Regions from separate parts of the Paenibacillus sp. FSL K6-1330 genome, predicted to be linked through region 1. Evidence: riboswitches for the same ligand, from Rfam matches in the RefSeq annotation. Region 1 holds a riboswitch; each other region holds the start of a gene.
What was found. Region 1 has a riboswitch for cyclic di-AMP ahead of NYE54_RS28815 (TrkH family potassium uptake protein). Riboswitches for the same ligand answer to the same signal wherever they lie in the genome.
Positions count from the first base shown of each region.

Region 2: it holds a riboswitch for cyclic di-AMP, as region 1 does, so the genes downstream of both, NYE54_RS20855 (C40 family peptidase) here and NYE54_RS28815 (TrkH family potassium uptake protein) in region 1, are expected to answer to the same signal.
Region 3: it holds a riboswitch for cyclic di-AMP, as region 1 does, so the genes downstream of both, NYE54_RS02415 (hypothetical protein) here and NYE54_RS28815 (TrkH family potassium uptake protein) in region 1, are expected to answer to the same signal.
Region 4: it holds a riboswitch for cyclic di-AMP, as region 1 does, so the genes downstream of both, ehuB (ectoine/hydroxyectoine ABC transporter substrate-binding protein EhuB) here and NYE54_RS28815 (TrkH family potassium uptake protein) in region 1, are expected to answer to the same signal.

Region 1 is NZ_CP150269.1:6,307,199-6,311,347, forward strand. Features, by position in the region: gene NYE54_RS28815 (TrkH family potassium uptake protein) at 1-1,205, opposite strand, end outside; cyclic di-AMP (ydaO/yuaA leader) riboswitch at 1,270-1,414, opposite strand; gene NYE54_RS28820 (CPBP family intramembrane glutamic endopeptidase) at 1,706-3,394, shown strand; gene uvrC (excinuclease ABC subunit UvrC) at 3,366-4,149, opposite strand, start outside.
Region 2 is NZ_CP150269.1:4,622,985-4,627,133, reverse strand. Features, by position in the region: gene NYE54_RS20860 (hypothetical protein) at 213-740, opposite strand; cyclic di-AMP (ydaO/yuaA leader) riboswitch at 1,099-1,228, shown strand; gene NYE54_RS20855 (C40 family peptidase) at 1,232-1,708, shown strand; gene NYE54_RS20850 (stalk domain-containing protein) at 1,938-3,212, opposite strand; gene NYE54_RS20845 (2Fe-2S iron-sulfur cluster-binding protein) at 3,440-3,826, shown strand; gene NYE54_RS20840 (AraC family transcriptional regulator) at 3,921-4,149, opposite strand, start outside.
Region 3 is NZ_CP150269.1:544,210-548,358, forward strand. Features, by position in the region: gene pruA (L-glutamate gamma-semialdehyde dehydrogenase) at 1-273, opposite strand, end outside; gene NYE54_RS02410 (proline dehydrogenase family protein) at 477-1,397, shown strand; gene NYE54_RS02415 (hypothetical protein) at 1,456-1,920, opposite strand; cyclic di-AMP (ydaO/yuaA leader) riboswitch at 2,054-2,229, opposite strand; cyclic di-AMP (ydaO/yuaA leader) riboswitch at 2,772-2,939, shown strand; gene NYE54_RS02420 (hypothetical protein) at 3,070-3,480, shown strand; gene kdpA (potassium-transporting ATPase subunit KdpA) at 3,739-4,149, shown strand, end outside.
Region 4 is NZ_CP150269.1:6,599,123-6,603,271, reverse strand. Features, by position in the region: gene NYE54_RS30145 (flavin reductase family protein) at 1-428, shown strand, start outside; gene NYE54_RS30140 (SDR family NAD(P)-dependent oxidoreductase) at 616-1,359, shown strand; cyclic di-AMP (ydaO/yuaA leader) riboswitch at 1,751-1,896, shown strand; gene ehuB (ectoine/hydroxyectoine ABC transporter substrate-binding protein EhuB) at 2,268-3,101, shown strand; gene ehuC (ectoine/hydroxyectoine ABC transporter permease subunit EhuC) at 3,103-3,756, shown strand; gene ehuD (ectoine/hydroxyectoine ABC transporter permease subunit EhuD) at 3,759-4,149, shown strand, end outside.

The DNA.
Region 1 (4,149 bases):
GTCAGTTCAGGCGTTAAACCCATGGAGAGACCCACCGTACCGAAGGCGGATGTCGTTTCGAATAGGATCTCCAGGAAGCTCCCTTCCTCTGTCGTTGACAGAATCATCGATACGATTAGAACGAGCAGCAGTGCCAATAATGCAATGGTCAGTGCCTTGAGCACCCGCTCCTGGGCCAGGCGATAACGGAACATGACGATGTCTTCACGCCCGCGCATCATGGCGATAACCGCCCCCACCATAATGGTGAAGGTTGTTGTTTTGATACCGCCACCGGTTGACCCTGGGGATGCTCCGATAAACATCAGAATCACGATAAAAAATTGCGTGGCCTGTCGAAGCCCCGTAATATCTATAGTATTCGCGCCAGCTGTACGCGGCGTTACGGACTGGAATAACGCACCGAAGAATTTTCCGCCCCAATTCAGAGAGCCGAGCGTCCTCGGATTGGTGAATTCAAATATAAGAATGACGATAAATCCAACCAGCAGCAAGGTAGCCGTCATGGTGAGCACCACTTTGGAGTGCAAGGAAAGTCTCCGCTGTTTTCGGAAATCAATCAGATCGGATAATACGATAAAACCAATCCCACCTGAGACAATCAAAAACATCACGACTATGTTGACTACAGGATCGTAGACATACCCGGTCAAACTCCGAAAATCACCAAACAAATCAAAACCGGCGTTGTTAAACATCGTGACTGCATGAAAAACGCCATAATAAATCGCCTGGCCGATCGGCATATCAAACGCCCAGCGGATCGATAGAATGATGGCACCACAGGCCTCGATGATGAGGGAGTACAACAACACTCTGCGAATCAGCCTTACGATTCCTTCCATCGAGGACTGATTCATCGCTTCTTGCAGAATGAGGCGATCCTTGAGCGAGATGCGTCTTTTCAGAGCCAAGGCAAATAAAGTAGCCATCGTCATGAATCCGAGCCCGCCGATCTGAATCAGCAGCATAATCACGACTTCTCCGAAGGAACTGAATGTCGTTCCTGTATCCACCACAACCAGACCCGTTACACATGTTGCCGATGTCGAAGTGAACAAGGCATCGATAAATTCAAGCGGTTCACCTGTACTTGTGGAAATCGGCAGCATTAACAGCGCCGTCCCGATGAAGATAATAGCCGCAAAACCAAGCACGAGAATCTGCGGCGGAGACAACCTGAGCCAGTTAAATTTAGAGTTCAATCGGTCACCTTCTTAAAAAAAATCAAGAAAAAAGACACTGGAAAACGCAGTGCCCTTTACGGTCTGGTTCCTGTGCTGCAGCCTACGAGGTTAGCTGACGGATTCGGGCATTTCCACAGGTCGCCCTATTCATTATTCTAGGAATAATGAAATTCACCCCAATTACATGGTTCCCCCATTTTCAGTACGAAATTCGGCTGGAATATTCGGTTCCTTGAAGCATGATGTGATTATAACGCAATCTGGTACGTAACCCAATGCCGTTTTTCACCCAAAAAATCTTTAAAAGAGCGCGAATTGGGCATATTCAAGAATACAAGCATAGGGTTCTCTAACGTTTTCGAAACCTTTCATTCATTTTCATCGATTTGTTTCATTATTCCGGATATTGGGATAAGCTGCTTATGACTTTCATAACTATGTTATATTGACTCTATGCGTACTTAATCAGGCATATCGAATACCAGTGGGAGTATCAACTTTCCTAGAGGAGGAATTTCATGAATCGTGCAAGAGAGCCCTTGAAGCTGAAGCCCAATCTCAAACAGCTCATCGCGCCTGCCGCAGTCGGCCTGATTCTGTTCCTATTATTTCAGGTGTTTCCGTCGACGAATCCGGATTCTACCGAGATGGCATCTCCGAATATCATATCCAAGGAGCAGGCTCGGCAAGCGGCTTCAAGCTTTGCTCAGGAGCATTTGCAGTTTACGGCTGCAAAAACGGATGACACATTGGTTACATATCAATCCAAATCGGAACTTTACGGATATCTGGCGAAGGAAAAGAAACTTTCGGAATACAACAAAACCTATGAAGCCAAATATCCCTATGACGTATACCGCGTTCGCTTCAGCGAACCGGGAGGGGATGCCCTCAATGTGGACGTGCACATGCAAAATTCAGGCATCGTCGGCTTCTCGTACGATTACGCCCGCTCCAGCTATGACCGGATTGAGCTGAACAAGGGCGATGTACAAAGGCAGATGCTGCTTGTCGTCGAGGACGGCATGTCATTAGCCGAGAAGCAAGCGCTCGCGGAGCCTTGGCTCCAGCGAGCGGGCTATGACCTGTCGCGCCTTGAGCTGGTTACGCGGGAAGGGGAACCCCGGCTTCGATATGTGGACCCGGAATCCAAGATTGGCGATTCCCGATTGGAGCACCGTTTCACCTTCGAACATGGGAAATTACGCTCCTATGAGCCATCCTTCTCAGTCCCGTCCGCCCATTCCGCCTATGTCAACAAGCAGACTCAGGATGCAACGCTGCTGACACTCGCAGGGTATGGCCTGTTCACCCTCATCCTTGGCATTCTTGCCATTGTGTACAGCGTAAAGACCAGAGCCTATACGTCGTTTAAGCGCGGCCTGTTCCTAGCGGTGCTGCTGTTTATCATTCAGATGCTAAATACGTATAATCTGATTCCCGTTTTCAAATCCGAGGGGATGTCGCAAACTGGTATATTCGGGATGATGATTTTCTATGCGGTCTATTCGCTCATATTCTCCGCCCTGCTCTATTTCTCCCTTGTCGGGGGCAACGGACTATGGCAAAAAGAAGACGGGCTCAATCCATGGCCGCGCGCCAAAGAACCCGGATACGGTCATTATGTACTGGACAGCATGAAGCTGGGATATATGTGGGCTTTCATCCTGCTTGGGGTCCAATCCATTATCTTTATCGTTCTGGGCCTAACCTTAAATACATGGTCCACCACGGATGCCACACAGTCGCCTTACAACATGCTCTATCCTTGGCTGTTTCCGCTGATGGCCTGGCTGGCCGGCATATCCGAAGAGGCCGTCTATCGACTGTTCGGAATCAAAATGGTGAAAAAGATCGTCCGCAATACGTTCGTTGCCAGTTTGATTACCTCGCTCATCTGGGCGCTCGGGCATACGCTTTATCCGATATACCCTGTAATTTCCCGGCCCATTGAACTGGTTATCATCGGCTTGCTGTTCAGCTACATCTTTTTGAAATATGGGTATTTGGCGGCCATGTTCTCCCATGTCATCTTTAATAGCATCTTGATGGGTATTAGCCTGATCTTGCTCAAGGACACCACCAACTTGCTGATTGGTGCTTTCTACATGGTGCTTCCTGCGCTTGTTGCGTATGCGATTTACCGTTTCAATCCAACAAAAAAAGAGAAGCCGTATGTCACGACTCCTCCTCACGAAGTGCCTTAAGAATTTCCGTTGCTAATTTCTCACCGATTGAAAGGGGCTTGAAGTCTTCGACTGAAGCCTCTTTTATTTTTTTGACCGAGCCAAAATGCTTCAACAGCAGCTTCCGGCGCTTCTCACCAATGCCCGGGATGGAATCCAGCTTGGAGGATACCATCGATTTGCCGCGCTGTTCGCGGTGGAAGGAAATCGCAAACCGGTGAACCTCATCTTGAATACGCTGCAGCAAATAGAACTCCTGGCTGTCCCGGGGCAGCGTAACCGGCTCCGGCGGGTCTCCGACCATGAGCTGCGCTGTTTTATGCTTGGCATCCTTCACAAGCCCGCAGACCGGGATATACAACCCCAACTCATTCTCCAACACATCGCTGGCGGCGGAAATCTGTCCCTTCCCTCCATCGACCACAATCAGATCAGGAAGCGGCAAATTCTCCTTCAAGACGCGCTCGTACCGCCGCCGGATCACTTCACGCATCGTATCATAATCGTCCGGTCCCAGCACGGTACGGATCTTGTATTTCCGATATTCCTTCTTGTCCGGTTTCCCATTGGTGAATACAACCATGGCCGATACCGGGTTGGTCCCCTGGATGTTCGAGTTATCAAATGCCTCGATCCGGTTCAGCGACTGGAGGCCGATCACTTCGCCCAGATTCGCCGCTGCGACCGAGGTGCGTTCTTCATCGCGCTCAATCAAGCGGAATTTCTCGTCTAAGGACACCTTTGCATTATCCGACGCCATGCCCACCATCTGTTTC
Region 2 (4,149 bases), 1.7 Mb from region 1:
GTTATAAGTCCGTAACATGTGACAAGTGATAGGCGTGAACCGTAAGCCGTCATCCGTTTTCACTGGAGGCGAGTTTTTGGTTTCCTGGTTAGGTTTGTTTGTATCCGACAAACAATAAGCGGTTGCTCACACTTTCCCGCGATGCCGGCGGAAACCGCCGGCTCCAAACCCGCACGTGGGGTGACCTGCAGGCTTGGAGCCGGCGGCTGCCGCTATTCCATGTACTTGGATGCGTCAAACGTAATCATGGACGTATGATTGGCATGTTCAATCAGTGAAGAGAGCTTGGTTACTTCGCGTTCCTTCTTCCGCGCTTGCGCCTGATAAGCTTCCGGATCATATAAAGCGACGTTGAACAGCGTTACGGCACCATCTCCGCTGCCACGGCTGCTCTGCCGCTCCAGCTTCTTACGGGAGCCGAGATGAGCAAGTTGTCCGATATCGCTGCGGATCTGTTTGGCCAGCTCGATCGCTTCCATGATGGTCATGTCGGCGCCGTTCCAGCTAATGGTTTGCGTTGTATTGGAGATTGCCATCAGCAAATCCAGCTTTCTGTAATCCGCGGCGGCGGCTTCGATTTCTTCCGTAATGGCATCCACACTGCGTGCAGGATATTCCGCCGTTTCCCCTTTTTCAATGATTGTGCTGCTGTTGTTTAAGCGTTCCGACATCAATTGATTCATGAGACGGTTGATTGCTGCCCGGACTGCCAAAGCTTCAGCCATCGTGATTTGACTCATAGGGCGCTCCGGTTTGATGCTATCCGCTCTGTTGTCCGTCCGTTTCCGGAATGAATAGGTAGGGTAGAAACGGACTCCCAAAGGATCGGCTATCCTCAAACCTCCGCTGGGTGGGTAAAACTCCCAAGTTCAAAAGATAAAAGATTAACAGCTTAAGAGAACAGAATAAGAGAGTAACAAGCAGTTCGAGAAGGAAAGCAGAGTTACATAATTGTCATGACTGTGTGAGATGGTTAAAAAATAGTCGGACGAAATTAACCATCTTTACGACAGCTCCAAACATAAAACGATAGATTTTTAGGATATGATTGACAGCATCCTTGCTTGTATACTATATTAAGAGAAGGTTACAAAACGTTAATGAATTTTGCCGAATTTCGTTTGGAAAACGGGGGAACCGTCTTGGGTGAATTACTCTTGTATAGAGAGTATAGGGAACCTTCAACCGAACCCTTAGCTAACTCCGTAGGCATCGAAGGAGAGAACATATTTTGAAGAAGTTTGTCATCACTTTGCTAGGGTCTGCAATTATTTTTTCTTCTGGTGCCGTATCAGCATTTGCTGATCAACAACCGAATTTTCAGTATCAAGTGAAGCAATTGGTAGGAACGCCATACAAATGGGGCGGAACGACCACTAGCGGGTTTGATTGCTCCGGATTTATTCTGTACATGTTTAGAAATTTCGATATGGATCTTCCACGCACTTCCCAAAGCCAGGCTCAAGCCGGTGAACATGTAGATCGCGAAGATCTGCGGGTTGGAGATTTGGTATTCTTCAATACAAGCGGCAGCGGAATTTCTCATGCAGGCGTTTACATTGGTGACGGACAATTTGCGCATGCTTCCAGCAGCAAGGGAGTCAGAATCAGCAAGCTTAGCGATTCATATTACGAGCCACGTTATGTCACGGCACGTCGTGTGTTGAGTCAAGAAAATTATGCGAGGCTGGTAGGAAGCGCAAGCTAATTGGATTACATTGCAGTTTAGGGTTCAATACATAACCAGAAAGCCTGACAAAGGGTTGTCCTTGTCAGGCTTTCTTTTTTTTAGATATCAGAAAGTATAAACTTCGAAGCTTGTGACTTCCTGATATCGCAAGAAAAACGTCTACTAACTGCGGTCTGTCATCTGTGAAAGTAGCGTCGATAGAAGTTTTTCTTACTATAAGTTTGTCAATCCCACAGGGGTTGTTCGGTTACTCCTTAACAACAGAGGCATTCACAGCTGCTTCCATCCCGTTATTATAGAGACGGAACAAGCCAAGACGCCAGAAAGCAGCGCCTTTCAGATCATAGCGTTTGGCCAAACCGAGCTTATCGTCCACGGAAGTGGCTGTTTCGCTGCTTAAGCTGATGCCAAGCAAAAGCTTCTGCTTCGGGACACCTGCTTGGAGTGCCAACTGGATCGCTTGGTCCACCAGACTGTTTGGTTCGGGAACCTGAGATTTGGTTCCGACCGGATTGTACTGATAAGCCATAACGATGAGATCATCGGCGATGGAAGCAAGCGTTTTGTAATCATAGCCTTTATAGGCGCTGTTCAATGGCGGCACCGCTAAGGACAGAGCAATGTCATGCGGCAATGCTGCCTTTAATTGCTTGACATAATCATTGAGCAGCTTCTGCTGGTTTACGACATCCAGTTTAAAACCGAGCCCTTCAAAATCAAGTACGACGCCGCCGAAGCCGTTCTCCGTTACCGCGGCTGTGATGCCTTCAATGGACTTTTGGCGCAGGCTGCTATCGCTCAGTACTTTGGTTAATTCGCCGTTTCCATCCAAGGCGTAGACCATGAGGTATGGTTTAATCTTCTGGTCCGCAGCATCTGCTACCATCGATTGCGGCGTAACGTCACCGGCCGCAGCGGGCAGGCGGTACTCGTCGCCTTGAAGCGTGAACTGACCCTCACGATCGATGCGGCTCCATCCAAAGGCGACTGAATTCATAGATGCAACAAGATCCCGTTCTTGGAAAGATTGCAATGCATAGAAGGCTCTCAAATGCATCTCGCGCTGCGGCGATACAAGGGAGACCGTGCGAGTTGCCTGATTCCAGCCCACATCGACACCGAATTGGCTGCTGAACGAGCTAAGCGGGATCAGTACACGGCCTTCCCGTTGAACCGGCGGGGCCGCAAGCTTCACTTGTTTTCCATTGACCGTTGCTGTCGTGCTTCCCACCTGAAGTAACACTTCAGTCGATTGGCCTTTCACACTGCCGATGGCCTTTACGGTTTGCGTCTTGCTATTCCAAGTGATTTGAATGCCCAGCGCTTCACCGACCGTCCGGAATGGAACGTAGGTGACCCCTTTGTCTACCCGCGGAGCCGCATCGAAGGTTAGCGTAACATCATCCAGCTTTACCGATATGGCAGGCTCAGCATATACCTGACCAACATGGGGTGCGGTGCCGAGCAAGGATAAGGCAAGAACGGCAGCGACAGCTGTTTTTCCTATTTGTTTATGCAGCATGCTTTGGTATTTCCTCCGATCCATTAAATAATAGAATGATTTCATAGAATATGGAATTAGGTCTAGCATACGCTAGTATAGCAAAATTTTCATAGAGTTCCAATTCCATGATGTCAATGTCATAGAATAGATAAGAGTAAGCATGTTGATTTTTTAAACTTTCCGGTATAATAAATGAAGGATTTTATACATAACCTGATGATTACATGCATAGGGGGATAACGCGCGTGTTTAAATTCTGGAAAAACAAAAAGGGTAGGAATAGCGAAGCCAACAACTCGTCCATCCCGGAAGAGATGATCGAAGCCGTACCGGATCGGATCATTGAACTAACAGGTCGCGAGGTTCGCCGCAGTGTGGCGCCTGTTCTTGGCATGACAGTGCTTGATCTGGCCGAACGGAATGACGTGGACTGGAACTCTTTTTGCAAAAGAGGAACTTGTGCGCGCTGCCGCTGCATGGTGGCGGAGGGAATCGAGTATTTGTCCGAGCCCAATCTGGCCGAAGAACAACGCTTGGATCCTGAGGAGATCGAAGAAGGATATCGTCTGGGATGCCAGAGCAAGATCGAAGCGGTCGGTCCCATCAAAATCAAGCATGCCCCATACTTTTGACGACATAGAAGGCGGATGCCGTTCATATTTAAAAAAGCAGGCAGCCGTACCACAACGGCTGCCTGCTTTGCTGGAAAGATAAAATTGCAATCCCTTACTCCGTACCCATTTTGCTCTGTTCCCGGAACGAACTCGGCGTTTGTCCGGTAATTTTCTTGAATAACATCGAGAAGTACTTGTCGTTGCCGTAACCTACTTGAGAAGCAACCTCATGTATCGGCATTTCGGAATCTGCCAGCAGGCGCTTGGCCTCTTCAATCCGGCGGGATATCAAGTAATTGAAGGGGGAATCGCCGACTTCTTTTTTGAACAGATGCGATAAA
Region 3 (4,149 bases), 1.7 Mb from region 1:
GTGTTTCCACGTCTCAAAAGTCCGTGCGGCTGTCTGAATGGCTTGTTCCGCAAGTTCGGTATCGGCTTGGGATACAATGCCGATGACCTGACGTTTACGGGACGGATTGACCGACTTTAGGGTACGCTCCGTATGGATTTGGGCACCGCCGATAACCAGAGGGTACGTCTTGCCGAGTTCGGCTTCGACCGCGGATAGCGCAGCATCGTATAACTTGTTGTTCAACTCGTTCTTGAAGTCCAGAAATGGTTCATTCCGAAAAGGTACTCGCATGGAAGGCCCCTCCTTAACATGATATGATTCGGAGCTTTAGGTTTATGGTCCAGCTGCTGAATGCGTCATGGTGGGGTGTTTAGAATCTCTTGGTGAAAAGCTCGATGTTAGATATGTATGTCTTTCTGCATGCCGTCATGATTTTTGCATATGAGTTAAGATAGAGTGCATTTTGGTTTGCCTTTTGCAAAGGGGGAGCTTGCATGGACGGAACCGAACTTTACCGTAAAGTGATCCTGACGGTGTCCGGTAATAAATTCGTGAAGTGGTTGTCGATCAAGTATGGCCGAAAACTGGCGGGCAGATTCATAGCCGGCGATACCTTGGACGAGGCGCTGGATGAAATTGAGAGGCTGAATGAGAAGGGCATTCTCGTCACGCTCGATCATTTGGGGGAGGGTATCACGACGCTGGACGAAGCGGCCGGGTACCGGGAGGAGTATTTGAAGCTTGTAGAAGGGATTGCCAAGCGGGGAGTGAAATCGAACGTTTCGCTGAAGCCGACGCAGATGGGCATGGCACTGGACCCCGAGAAGGCTTACGAGAATATCAAGCTGGTGGCGAAAAAGGCGAAAGAGCACCGCAACTTCGTTCGTCTGGATATGGAGGATTCGCCGTATACCCAGGCGACGATAGACATGACGCTGCGGCTCCATAAGGAGGGGCTGACCAATGTGGGGACCGTGATGCAGGCCTACTTGTTCCGTACGGAGGAGGACGTCAAGAATTTAATCAATGCCGGTGTTAATCTGCGGCTCGTGAAGGGGGCGTACAAAGAGCCGGGAACCATCGCTTTTCAGCAGAAGCGGGAGGTCATTGACAACTATAAGAAATTGATCAAAATGCATTTTGATCAGGGTGCCTACGTTGCGATTGCTTCGCATGATGACAACATCATCGACTGGGTGAAGGTGTTTGCCGAGCAGAGTCACATAGACAAACAGGAATTTGAGTTTCAGATGCTGTACGGGCTACGGATGAACGATCAGGCAGCGCTTGCACAGGACGGCTACCGCATTCGGTGTTATATGCCCTACGGAACGATGTGGTACCCGTATTTTACGCGGCGGCTGGCGGAGAAGCCAGCCAACCTGATGATGGTGCTCAAAAATATGTTCAAGTGAGCGGGGGAAAACAATTAATTCAAAGCGAAGCGAGGACGGTAGCTCTCTAGCTACTGTCCTAGAAGAAATAATACGCCTCCGAGCAGTCCATCAGGAAGGAACGCTCCAGCGGCAAGCTGCCTAACCGCTTACGGGTGATGTGCTGTTGCCGATTGGTCTCCAGATCGGCGAGCGCCGATACGGCGAGCTGCATCCGGGCGGATCCCCACTGGTGCTGCTTCTGGGCATAGCGAACGGCCTCGGTCACGGACATGCCTTTCAGCCTCGTAAAGACGGCTGCCCAGCGGACTAGATCCGTGAATTCCCTGTTGCTTGGCAGCGCATATTCGGCATAACCAGCCGCGTCTTTGCAGCTGATTTTGAACAAACCGCAGTTCCAATCTCGTTTGCTCCAGGGGATAAAGCGTTCAGCCGAGCCCTGGTCGAAACGAAATATCTCCATATGGCGGATGGGCTCTACACTTAATGCGGGAACTTCGGTTTCGATAACGGATGTCAGTGCAGCCTCGATGAATTTCGTCATGATCTACGCTCCTTTATAGGAATGTTATATGCACGGTAAAAAGGCCTGGTGAGCAAAGATCCCCCGCTCTCCAGGCCTTATTGTCGTTAGAGGCCCTGTTCCAGTGGCCGCTTCCGCTTAAGGCTCGGGTGGTGTTCTCTCTCAAAACGCGCCTACGAGGTTAGCTGACGGATTCGGGCTTGAGAGCACCCTACCGCAGTGCCTGACCATCTAGGCACTGCGGATTCACCCCATTCACCAATAGAAGCTCCATTGGCGATTTTGGTTCCCCCGTCTCCCCATCTGTCGGGAGCTCAGCGTATAACGAATGTTTCGATTAGATGGATGAATCATACGCCGGAGGAAACTAAAAGTAAATGATCATATGGGACGGATATATTCCGAAAATTGATGAAAACCGTGTAAGAAAACGTGTACATTCAGTCGTGTCATCGATTATCATGGCAAAATCTCGGTATCTCGATAGATTGCGATAAATACAAGAAAACAAGAGAAATACATAGTATAGAGTAGTATTCGAGAGATAATGAAGCAATACTGATCAGTTCCTGCTCGACATAACGCCACATGTGTTTTTGCTCACATTTACTTCCTGCAGGGCCAGACGTATGATACGAACTATGAATTGACGGACACCAGCGACAGGCATGCAGGCAACCGTTTCATGAAGGCCTACAGGCAGTGTGAGAGCTGCATCAGGCTCTTTTATGGATCGAATCTCGGGCGAAGGCGCCATGGGCCTTCGCTGAAATTGCAGGATGATGCGACTCTCACCGCTCGAACCTGATGCTGTGTTGTTTTGCTAAACCTGGATGTTTAGTCAATGGCTAATAGAATAACATGCTACTCGTTTTCAATTTTCGCTGAGTCCTTGAATGGAAAAGGAACGGGGGAACCAGTCGGGAGATGAATCTATCTCTCAGGGGTGAATCCCATGGACAAGATAACGGTCTATGGGTAGGGCGACTCTCACGCCCGAATCCGTCAGCTAACCTCGTAAGCGTATCGAGAGAGGCAACGATTGTCGTGGACTTGGGCCACGGTGTATTTCACCGTGTCCTATTAAGGAGCCTGCGGGAAGAGTTCTTCTCTTTCCACAGGCTTCTTTGTTGTTGTCTTCTCTTTCCGAACTTAGGAGGAGAACAAAAGATGGAGAAATCGCAGGAGTTTATCCTGGTATCCGCACCGAACAAGGCCGGGGAAGAATTTATCCGCCAGCTGATCTTTAAGCGCATTTCGTTTGTGGCCATAGCCAACAACCGGGTTGAACAGGAGAGGCTGCATGAGCTGGGCTGCACCAACATGATACTAATCGATACAAGGGACGAGCAAACCTGGATCATTCCCGAGTTTCCCGTCAGCAAGGTGTTTCTGTTCGAGAGCAGCTTGAATCTATGCTGCCGCTATTTACGGATTTGCCGGACCTGGACCACAGAGTCGATTTATGTGATTACCCATTCCAGCAATCCGCGATTGATATACAAAGGGCTGGGTGCCGATGTGGTGCTTCATACGAACCATCACCAGGTATCCTTCCTGATTTCGTCCATTGTCAGCTAAGGTCTTGGCTGATATCACAACGAGGTTTTAGGAGGTTATATTCATGCAGGATTTATATATGGTGCTCATATTGGGAGGAACCTACGGACTGTTCATGCTGTTCATGTCTTGGTGTGGGCGCGTGGTTTCTGAACCGGAGGCGGATTAACCATGATGATCATTTTGGTATGCACGCTCTTTATTTTTCTGTACTTGATTTATGCGCTGATTCACCCTGAAAAATTCTAGGGAGACAGCTGAAGGAGGAAGGCATTCGCCATGGGCATTTTACAAATTGCCATCGTTATACTCGTTCTGGTGCTGCTGGTAAAGCCGCTTGGAACTTATCTATATCAGGTGTTTCGCAATGAAGGCAATGGAACGGACAGATGGTTCTCCTGGGCGGAGAAACCGATCTTCGCACTGATTGGCTTGAAAGAACGCAAGGGAATGACGTGGAAAGGTTATGCCATCAGCTTTGTGATGACGAATATCGTGCTGGTCGCGGCTGGGTATTTGATTCTGCGGTTGCAGAGAGTACTGCCCTTCAACCCGAATGGCATCGATAATATGGAATCGACCTTGTCGTTCTCTACGATCATCAGCTTTATGACCAATACGAATCTTCAGCATTACAGCGGGGAGTCGGGGTTATCCTATATGGCCCAGATGGCTGTCATTACGATGATG
Region 4 (4,149 bases), 290 kb from region 1:
AGCGGAAGAACGGTACGGCTAAGGATACAGCGAGAAATGCCATGCAAAGCGGTGAGCTTGTCATCCACATCGTGGACGAAGACAATGTTGAAGCCGTGAACGAAACGGCGGCGAACCTGCCCCCGCATGAGAGTGAACTTGACAGAGCGCATTTAACCCCGGTCGTTAGCGAGGTCGTTAAAGTTCCCGGCGTTCTGGAGAGCAAGATTCGCATGGAATGCGTGCTGGAGCAGGTCGTCACTTTGAATGCAGCGGATCAGCTGCCTGGTGCCGATCTGCTGATTGCCCGCGTAGTCCGCTTCCATGTTGCGGAGGAACTTTACGAGCAAGGCCGGATTGACGCTGCCAAGTTGAAGCCTGTGAGCCGTATGGCTGGTAATATCTATGCTTCACTGGGAGAGATGTTTACAATCGAGCGGCCTGTATAACAATGGACAGGCTGGATAAGGTTAGGATGCGGCGAATATTAAGTTGTGAGCGTCCATATGCCGTTATTCGATAGGATGTTGTTCATGAAAGAAACAGGGGCTTGTGGAATATCATGCCTGGAATATGTTAACTCTACATGAATATGGAATCGATATGATGAATTCACAATATAGGAGTGGTCGACAAATGAAATTTGAATCCAAGGTTGTCATTGTGACGGGAGGCGCCAGCGGGATCGGCGAAGCAGCAGTAAGGCTTTTTGTAGAAGAGGGAGCCAAGGTTGTTATTGCAGATTATTCGGACCGGGGACAGGCTGTTTCGGATGAATTAAGAGGCGCAGGCTTTGAAACGCTGTTCGTTAAGACGGATGTGACCCAAGAACAGGAAGTTGCAAATATGGTGAAGCAGACGGTTGAGCATTTTGGCCGTGTCGATGTATTGTTCGCCAATGCAGGCATTGCTCATGATGCCCCTGCTGATCAGTTGTCGATGGACAACTGGCAAAAGACGATTGATATTAATCTTACAGGGGTGTTCCTGTGTGATAAATATGTAATCCAACAGATGTTATCCCAAGGAACCGGAGGGGCGATCGTAAACTGCGGCTCGATCCATAGCCATGTCGGAAAAGCGGGTGTTACCGCTTATGCTTCCGCTAAGGGAGGCGTTAAGCTGTTAACCCAGTCGATGGGCGCGGATTATGCTCCAAAAGGGATCCGGGTCAATGCCGTATGCCCGGGATACATCGATACTCCGCTTATTAAGGGAAGAACGGAAGCGATCACCGAGCACCTGGTCGGCCTTCATCCGATGGGCCGCTTGGGACAGCCGGAAGAAGTAGCCAAAGCCGTGTTGTTCCTTGCCAGTGAAGATGCGTCCTTCATTACAGGCACAAGCTTACTGGTGGATGGCGGATATACAGCCGTATAATCCATGGACCAAAAATCCCGACACTTATCGGCGGTTAATATATGATGCTGGCACCAGCGCTCCCGTAACTAGAAGTAAATGAGTCATAATGGGTTTTTAATGGATAATCAAAAATTTTTTTTGGTTCAGATGGAGTTGTAGAAGCTTTCCACTGTTTTGGTCTAATTCATGGCATAAACTATCCATCACATGAACGAGTAAGGGAGGCATGGCAAACGCCTGCTATATAGCGAAAAATTGGTCTGGGATAAAATTCCTATGTTGTAGGTGGACAAGCTTGAATGAGGCATTTTTCTAGCTTGTCATACACCCCGGAAGAATGGCATTTCTGCGTGTGAATTTCCAGAAAAAGCGGTTTAAGGGGTTTGACTTTTCCTAAACTTCCCTTTATCATGGACACACGCTTAGTTTCCGGCATACATTTTCCGGAAAGCGGGGGAACCAGTTTCACCAGGGGCGAGTCACTTGGAATCATGAGTGTAGGGTACCATCTTACCCGAGTCCGTCAGCTAACCTCGTCAGCAGTGGATGGGTCTTGCATACATAATGGATGTTCATAACAAAGGCCCTTGATTCTCTTAGGGGCCTTTTCTCTATTTTTTGACCCCCTGCTGGCGGAGCTATGTCTAAATCCCCTGTTTGGTGGTCTTTTTGTATTCTGCTAAAGAGGAGGGGCAAGGCCTGCAAATGTTTAACCAATTGAATCAGTCGGATGGCATTGGGTTTAAGCGTGCAAGGAGATGGATGAATCATCTTCCCTGAAGCCCCGACCCGTGCAAGGTGTCTGAATGTCCTTATATCCAAGTTAACATATGCGTTAACAAGGGTAATTTCAACATGCCATTTTGTAAGGATTGCAAAGTCATAACGAAAGGTTGTGGAAGGTTTTGAAGAGAGTGCTTGTGCTGATGTTATCAGTGACTATGGTGGTATTGCTTGCGGCTTGCGGTGACAAAGGGAGTACACTGGATCGCGCCATGGAGCAAGGGTATATCACCGTAGGTTTTGCGAATGAGAAGCCTTATGCCTATAAAGAGGCCAACGGGGAGCTGACGGGAGAAGCCGTTGAGATTGCTCGGGTTATTCTGGAGCGGCTTGGCATCAAGGAAATGAGGGGAGAGCTGACGGAATTCGGTTCACTGGTTGCCGGACTGCAGGCCGAGCGGTTTGATCTAATCACCGCAGGCATGTTCATTAATCCGGACCGCTGCTCCGCCGTATTGTTTGCCAATCCGGAGTACAGCATCGGGGAAGCCATTGCGGTGAAGCAAGGGAATCCGATGGAACTCGGAAGTTATGAGGATATTGCTAATCATGACCAGGCTAAGGTCGCCGTCATGACAGGCGCGGTTGAAATCGGCTATATGGAGAAGTCCGGTATTCCTTCAGACCGGATCATACAGGTCCCCGACCAGGCCTCGGCTATTAGCGCCCTTCAGGCAGACCGGGTACAGGCGATTACCATGACGGGACCCTCTCTGCAGGCGATGCTGGATTCGGCTAGTGATGACAACATCGAACGTGTAACTGATTTCGAGCAGCCGGTCATCGATGGAGAAAGCGTTCGGGGTTATGGAGCTACGGCGTTCCGCCAAGCGGATACCGAGTTCCAGGAGGCTTATAATGCGGAGCTGCAAAAAATGAAGGAATCGGGCGAGCTGCTGGAAATTCTGCAGAAGTTCGGATTCACAGAAGAAGAGCTTCCGGGTGAAATGACGGCTGCTGCGCTTTGCGGGGAATAGTATGCCGAATTCGTGGATTGATTTTCTCCCTACGCTGCTAAAAGGGGCGGAGATCACGATTGTGGTAGCTTTCTTTTCAGCCATCCTTGCGGTCGTGATGTCCTTTGCAGCCGGGTTATGCCGACTGTCGAAGCTGTGGATCATTCGCACATTGACAGCCGTGTACGTGGAAGTCTTTCGGGGAACCTCCTTGCTGGTGCAGCTGTTTTGGTTGTATTTCGCTCTTCCGTTCATCGGCATCGAGCTGCCGAAAATGTTGGCGGCCATCCTTGCGATCGGGCTAAACTTCGGCGCATACGGCTCGGAGATCGTCCGAAGCGCTGTGCTGGCCGTTCCGAAAGGACAGTGGGAGGCCGCTTTAGCGCTTAATCTGAAGCCTTGGCAAAGGCTGTTGAATGTGATATTGCCTCAAGCTTCCTTGCGAATGCTTCCCCCTTTCGGGAATCAGCTTGTGGAACTCATCAAATCCACCTCATTGGTTTATTTCATCACCATGGCGGATTTGACGTATCAGGCGATGGTGCTCCGCAACAATTACATCTCCTGGACGACCGAGATTCTGGTACTGCTGCTCCTCATGTATTTTGTCATTGCTACGCTCGTATCGCTGGCAGTTCGACTGCTGGAGCGTAAATGGACAGCGGGGAGGTTATAGACATGTGGGACTGGAACTATGTGTGGGATATCCTGCCGCAGCTCTTGAGTGCGTTAAAGATGACGGTATGGGTGACGATCTGCGCTTTCGTGGTGGCATTAATCATCGGATTGCTGCTTGCCTTTGCGACGCGGAGCCGATTTAAGCTGTTGTCGCTTATAACCAAAGGAATCATTGAATTTATTCGCAATACACCGCTGCTGGTTCAGGTCTTCTTCCTGTATTACAGTCTGCCGCTCCTAACGGGAATTTCCATTCCGGCCTTCTATGCCGGGGTCATCGGTCTCGGGCTGCATTACAGCACCTATCTGTCCGAGGTGTACCGTTCCGGAATCGAGGGAGTGCCGAAGGGGCAATGGGAGGCTGCCACAGCACTGAATTACACGAAAGCTA